Regions from separate parts of the Streptomyces sp. NPDC023541 genome, predicted to be linked through region 2. Evidence: predicted binding sites of a transcription regulator. Region 2 holds the regulator's gene; each other region holds the start of a gene.

Region 1 (2,267 bases), on a different contig from region 2:
GAGGCGGTGACGCCGGACGGCGCCGGCGTCTCGATCATCCCGGCCGTCGCGGGCGGCTGCTGATCCGGGGCTGAACCCCGGCCGAAAACCGAAATTGCCCCCTCCGCTAAAAGTGGAGGGGGTAATTCTGCTTGATTGGGCACGGTAGAGTTGGGGAAGTCCCCTCCGCTGGACTTGCCCGCTGCATATGAACGGGTCGCGTGAGGGTCGACATCGGGTCAATGTGCAGGCGCGGTATGGGGCTTTGGCGAGATATGCGGGGCCCGAGTTGCCCTGGAATATGCCAAATTTTCACTCTATTTCAATGTTTCTCGGTGTCCAGATTTCTCGTCGGATTGACCTGTTGCAGACAGCACTCGCGCAGATACATTCAGCCTCGGTCGACGCGTTCCGACGCAAGTTCTGACCCGGGAACGCGAAGTGCGTTCCCGCGCAAGGGCCAGTAATAGGGGAGTTAGGCATGGCTCAGGGCACCGTCAAGTGGTTCAACGCGGAGAAGGGCTACGGCTTCATCGCGGTCGACGGTGGTGCGGATGTGTTCGTCCACTACAGCGCCATCCAGATGGACGGGTACCGCACCCTTGAAGAGGGTCAGCGGGTCGAGTTCGAGATCTCGCAGGGCCAGAAGGGTCCGCAGGCGGACATGGTCAAGCTCGCGCTCGGCTAGTCCCGGAGCATCGACCACCGACGCTCGGTCTTCCGTCGAAGACCCGGAAGATCCACGAGGGGCCCACATCCCGGACACGGGATGTGGGCCCCTCGCGTGTGCGCCCGACGGCGCCGGGATCGTCCCCCCGAGCCGCTTGCGCGCACCCGTCACCCGACCGCCACCCCTCATCGAGGCTTCTTCGAAGCCGCTTGCACTCTCGGGGGTCGAGTGCTAATCATTGGCGTTAGCACTCTACGAGTGAGAGTGCTACTGAAACGAGGACCGGGTCGGTGAGGCCCGCAGGGTCCGGTGGGAAGGAACCGCCGGGCACGCAGGCCGTCCGTCGCGGGCGCGGGCGCGGTCCTGGGAGCAATCCACCGCTGTCCGGGAGGACCACTTCAGATGGCCAAGATCATTGCGTTCGACGAGGAGGCCCGTCGCGGCCTCGAGCGTGGGATGAACCAGCTCGCCGACGCCGTCAAGGTCACCCTTGGCCCCAAGGGTCGCAACGTCGTCCTTGAGAAGAAGTGGGGCGCCCCCACGATCACCAACGATGGTGTCTCCATCGCCAAGGAGATCGAGCTCGAGGACCCGTACGAGAAGATCGGCGCCGAGCTGGTCAAGGAAGTCGCCAAGAAGACGGACGACGTCGCCGGCGACGGTACGACCACCGCCACCGTCCTGGCCCAGGCGCTCGTCCGCGAGGGCCTGCGCAACGTGGCCGCCGGTGCCAACCCGATGGCCCTCAAGCGTGGAATCGAGAAGGCCGTCGAGGCCGTCTCCGCCGCCCTGCTCGCCCAGGCCAAGGATGTCGAGACCAAGGAGCAGATCGCTTCCACGGCCTCCATCTCCGCCGCCGACACCCAGATCGGCGAGCTCATCGCCGAGGCCATGGACAAGGTCGGCAAGGAAGGCGTCATCACCGTCGAGGAGTCCCAGACCTTCGGTCTGGAGCTGGAGCTCACCGAGGGCATGCGCTTCGACAAGGGCTACATCTCGGCGTACTTCGCCACCGACATGGAGCGCATGGAGTCGTCCCTCGACGACCCGTACATCCTGATCGTCAACTCCAAGATCGGCTCGGTCAAGGACCTGCTGCCGCTCCTGGAGAAGGTCATGCAGTCCGGCAAGCCGCTGCTGATCATCGCCGAGGACGTCGAGGGCGAGGCCCTGTCGACCCTGGTCGTCAACAAGATCCGCGGCACCTTCAAGTCCGTCGCCGTCAAGGCCCCGGGCTTCGGCGACCGCCGCAAGGCCATGCTCGGTGACATCGCCATCCTCACGGGCGGCACGGTCATCTCCGAGGAGGTCGGCCTCAAGCTCGAGAACGCGGGCCTGGACCTGCTCGGCCGCGCCCGCAAGGTCGTCATCACCAAGGACGAGACGACCATCGTCGACGGTGCCGGTGAAAGCGACCAGGTCGCCGGTCGCGTGAACCAGATCCGCGCCGAGATCGAGAACTCCGACTCGGACTACGACCGCGAGAAGCTCCAGGAGCGCCTCGCGAAGCTGGCCGGCGGCGTGGCCGTCATCAAGGCCGGTGCCGCGACCGAGGTCGAGCTCAAGGAGCGCAAGCACCGCATCGAGGACGCCGTTCGCAACGCGAAGGCGGCCGTCG
Region 2 (2,267 bases):
GGCCGACGGCTCGCCCGACTCCTCCACCAGGTCCCCGCAGAACACCGTCTCGCGCTCGCCCGGGACGAAGACGGCCAGGTCGTGCCCGGTGTGCCCGGGCCCCACGTTGGCCAGCAGCACCTGCACCCCGCCCAGCTCCAGCGTCCACTCGCCCGAGACCGGATGGGCGGGCAGCACCAGCTGGTCCACCGCCTCGGCCGCCTCCTCCTCCGCGAGCCCGTGCCGCACCGCGTCCCCGCGCAGCTCCTCGCGGCCCGACGCGAGCAGCGCGTCCAGTCCGACCGCCCCGAAGACCTCGACCCCCGCGAAGGCGGACGCTCCCAGCACGTGGTCGAAATGACCGTGCGTGAATGCGATATGGGTCACGCTCCGGCCCGTCAGCCGCTCGGCCTCCGCCCGCACCCGCGCGCCCTCGCGCACGCTCGAACCGGGGTCGATCAGGAGGACGGACTCGTCCCCCACCACCAGTCCCACCGTGCAGTCCCACACCGGCAGACGCCGCCGGCCGGCCCGTCCGGTGAGCCGTTCCCAGCCCGCCTCTTCCCATCGCACGTCCATGCCGCGACGCTACCCTGGCGGGCCTCCCTTGCCAGGGTCTCCGTACCCGGCCGTACACTGAGCGGGGGATTCTTGGCACTCGAACGGACAGAGTGCCAACGAACGCCAGAACTCGGCAGAACACGGCAACGGATCACGCTGGAGGTGTGCGCATGCTCAGCGAACGCAGACTCGAAGTGCTGCGCGCCATCGTCCAGGACTACGTCGGGACGGAGGAGCCGGTCGGCTCCAAGGCGCTCACCGAGCGGCACCGGCTCGGCGTCTCGCCCGCCACCGTGCGCAACGACATGGCGGTGCTGGAGGAAGAGGGCTACATCGCCCAGCCCCACACCAGCGCCGGCCGGATCCCCACCGACAAGGGCTACCGCCTCTTCGTCGACAAGCTGGCGGGGGTCAAGCCGTTGTCGACGCCCGAGCGCCGGGCCATCCAGAACTTCCTCGACGGAGCCGTCGACCTCGACGACGTCGTGGGCCGTACGGTGCGGCTGCTCGCGCAGCTCACCCGGCAGGTCGCGGTCGTGCAGTACCCGAGCCTGACCCGGTCGACCGTCCGGCACGTGGAGCTGCTCTCGCTCGCCCCCGCGCGTCTGATGCTCGTACTGATCACGGACACCGGACGCGTCGAGCAGCGGCTCGTCGACTGCCCGAGCCCCTTCAGCGAGGCCTCGCTCGCCGACCTGCGGGCCCGGCTCAACAGCAGGGTCGTCGGCCGGCGCTTCACCGACGTCCCCCCGCTCGTCCAGGACCTCCCGGAATCCTTCGAGGCCGACGACCGCGGCACGGTCTCCACCGTGCTGTCGACCCTCCTCGAAACCCTGGTCGAGGAGGCGGAGGAGCGGCTGATGATCGGCGGTACCGCCAATCTCACCCGCTTCGGACACGATTTCCCCCTGACGATCAGGCCGGTGCTGGAGGCGCTGGAGGAGCAGGTCGTGCTCCTCAAGCTGCTCGGCGAGGCCAATGAGTCGGGAATGGCCGTAAGGATCGGGCACGAGAACGCCTACGAGGGGCTCAACTCCACGTCGGTCGTCTCGGTCGGTTACGGTTCGGGCGGCGAAACGGTCGCCAAACTCGGCGTGGTCGGACCGACCCGCATGGACTACCCCGGAACGATGGGAGCGGTACGCGCAGTGGCACGTTACGTCGGACAGATCCTGGCGGAGTCGTAAGTGGCCACCGACTACTACGCCGTTCTCGGCGTACGCCGCGACGCATCGCAGGACGAGATCAAGAAGGCCTTCCGGCGCCTCGCGCGTGAACTTCACCCGGACGTGAATCCGGACCCGAAGACGCAGGAGCGCTTCAAGGAGATCAACGCGGCCTACGAGGTGCTCTCGGACCCGCAGAAGAAGCAGGTCTACGACCTCGGGGGCGACCCGCTGTCCTCCTCGGGCGGTGGCGGTGGGGCCGGCGGCTTCGGAGCGGGCGGCTTCGGCAACTTCTCCGACATCATGGACGCCTTCTTCGGCCAGGCCTCGCAGCGCGGTCCGCGCTCGCGTACCCGCCGCGGCCAGGACGCCATGATCCGCCTGGACCTGGAGCTGGACGAGGCGGCCTTCGGGACGACCAAGGACATCCAGGTCGACACGGCCGTCGTCTGCACCACCTGCTCCGGTGAGGGTGCCGCCCCCGGCACCTCGGCGCAGACGTGTGACATGTGCCGCGGCCGCGGTGAGGTCTCGCAGGTCACCCGGTCCTTCCTGGGCCAG
Region 3 (2,267 bases), on a different contig from region 2:
TTCATCGCGAGGCCCGCGGCCGCGTGCCCGAAGACGGCGATGGCGATGACGAAGGCGAGGAGCAGCGCCTCGGTGCGACGGCGGGCGCCCGCCGCCGTCAGCGGCCTCAGTCCACGCACGGGATGCCGCTGACGTCCCTGGGGGCGGACGGGAAGGGCGCGGGGGGTAGCGGGCCTCCCGGATCGGCGGAGGCGCTCCGTTCGCCGGGGCCGGCGGAGGCTTTGGGTCCGTTCTGCTCGGCAATGAGGCGCTTTATCTTCATGTCATCAACGACGTTGATGGCCTCCCCAAGGTTCCTTCCGAAGCCCCGGGGGATCCCCGGGCACTGGCGAAGCCGGTCCGGGCGGGAAGGCGTACCGGGATCCCGGGTGTGGGTGCTGCCGGAGCCGGCGGTGGGGTGGGGGTGTGCAGAAGGCTCCTCGGCCCGGGAGGGAGGCGGGACTCGCCGGGTACGGCCGCGAGATGCTCGCCCCCACCGAGCTCAGGAGATCCTCGTGCGGGGCACCGGCCACCCGCACACCGTCAGCACCCCGCAGGGGATCGGCCGGGCCGCCCGCCCGGAATCGGCCGCAGCTCGGGCCTGCTGGAGGCCGCCGGCTCCCCAGTGCCGACCGGTCCGCCGAGGCCCCCCGCAGGGGATCCGCGCAACGCCCGGCCGACGGGAATTGGCACTCCGCTTGACCGAGTGCTAATCGCCGGAATAGTCTCGCACCTGGCACTCGCCCCCGGTGAGTGCCAACACAGCGACAGGCAGATCCGGCACCCGCGACGACGGATCGACCTGGTCGCCACCTCAGACAGTTAACCCCGGATCTCCGAAGGGGGAGGTCGGATCGTGACGACCGCCAGCTCCAAGGTTGCCATCAAGCCGCTTGAGGACCGCATTGTGGTCCAGCCGCTCGACGCCGAGCAGACCACGGCCTCCGGCCTGGTCATCCCGGACACCGCGAAGGAGAAGCCCCAGGAGGGCGTCGTCCTCGCGGTCGGTCCGGGTCGCTTCGAGGACGGCCAGCGTCTCCCGCTGGACGTCACCGTCGGCGACATCGTGCTCTACAGCAAGTACGGCGGCACCGAAGTGAAGTACAGCGGCGAGGAATACCTCGTCCTCTCGGCCCGCGACGTGCTCGCGATCGTCGAGAAGTAATTCTCTTCATCAGTACTGCTTTGAGCTGCGCCCCTGGTCACCCCGCTGATTGCCGGGCGGCGAGGGGCGCAGCCCGTTAAACCGAGTTTTCGAGAGGGCTGAACCGCTCCCATGGCGAAGATCCTGAAGTTCGACGAGGACGCCCGTCGCGCCCTCGAGCGCGGCGTCAACAAGCTTGCCGACACGGTCAAGGTGACGATCGGCCCCAAGGGCCGCAACGTCGTCATCGACAAGAAGTTCGGCGCCCCCACCATCACCAACGACGGTGTCACCATCGCCCGCGAGGTCGAGCTGGACGACCCGTACGAGAACCTGGGCGCGCAGCTCGTGAAGGAGGTGGCGACCAAGACCAACGACATCGCGGGTGACGGCACCACCACCGCCACCGTGCTGGCCCAGGCGCTGGTCCGCGAGGGTCTGCGCAACGTCGCCGCGGGCGCGTCCCCGGCCGCCCTGAAGAAGGGCATCGACGCCGCGGTCAAGGCCGTCTCCGACGAGCTCCTCGCGACGGCCCGCCCGATCGAGGACAAGTCCGACATCGCCGCCGTGGCTGCGCTCTCCGCGCAGGACCAGCAGGTCGGCGAGCTCATCGCCGAGGCGATGGACAAGGTCGGCAAGGACGGTGTCATCACCGTCGAGGAGTCCAACACCTTCGGCCTGGAGCTGGAGTTCACCGAGGGCATGGCCTTCGACAAGGGCTACCTCTCCCCGTACATGGTCTCCGACCAGGAGCGTATGGAGGCCGTCCTCGACGACCCGTACATCCTGATCAACCAGGGCAAGATCTCCTCCATCCAGGACCTCCTGCCGCTGCTGGAGAAGGTCATCCAGGCGGGTGGCTCCAAGCCGCTGCTGATCATCGCCGAGGACGTCGAGGGCGAGGCGCTCTCCACCCTCGTCGTCAACAAGATCCGCGGCACCTTCAACGCGGTGGCCGTCAAGGCCCCCGGCTTCGGTGACCGCCGCAAGGCGATGCTGCAGGACATGGCGACCCTCACCGGTGCCACCGTCATCGCCGAGGAGGTCGGCCTCAAGCTCGACCAGGCCGGTCTGGACGTGCTGGGCTCCGCCCGCCGCGTGACCATCTCCAAGGACGACACCACCATCGTCGACGGTGGGGGCA

Evidence for each region. Region 2 encodes HrcA, which represses chaperone genes, less so after heat shock. Its sites were predicted from a motif close to TTNGCACTCNGNNNNNCNGAGTGCNAA; they were not measured.
Region 1: a site for HrcA is predicted at 894-920, ahead of groL (chaperonin GroEL). Genes of this name have one in related genera too.
Region 3: a site for HrcA is predicted at 666-692, ahead of groES (co-chaperone GroES). Genes of this name have one in related genera too.

What each region holds. Positions count from the first base shown of each region.
Region 1 covers NZ_JBVHJO010000007.1:488,882-491,148, reverse strand. Annotated here, with positions in the region: gene ACZ3X1_RS20690 (MoaD/ThiS family protein) at 1-63, shown strand, start outside; gene ACZ3X1_RS20685 (cold-shock protein) at 461-667, shown strand; gene groL (chaperonin GroEL) at 1,052-2,267, shown strand, end outside.
Region 2 covers NZ_JBVHJO010000002.1:232,446-234,712, forward strand. Annotated here, with positions in the region: gene ACZ3X1_RS04980 (MBL fold metallo-hydrolase) at 1-558, opposite strand, end outside; gene hrcA (heat-inducible transcriptional repressor HrcA) at 711-1,727, shown strand; gene dnaJ (molecular chaperone DnaJ) at 1,728-2,267, shown strand, end outside.
Region 3 covers NZ_JBVHJO010000005.1:318,237-320,503, reverse strand. Annotated here, with positions in the region: gene ACZ3X1_RS14990 (FtsW/RodA/SpoVE family cell cycle protein) at 1-119, opposite strand, end outside; gene groES (co-chaperone GroES) at 836-1,144, shown strand; gene groL (chaperonin GroEL) at 1,256-2,267, shown strand, end outside.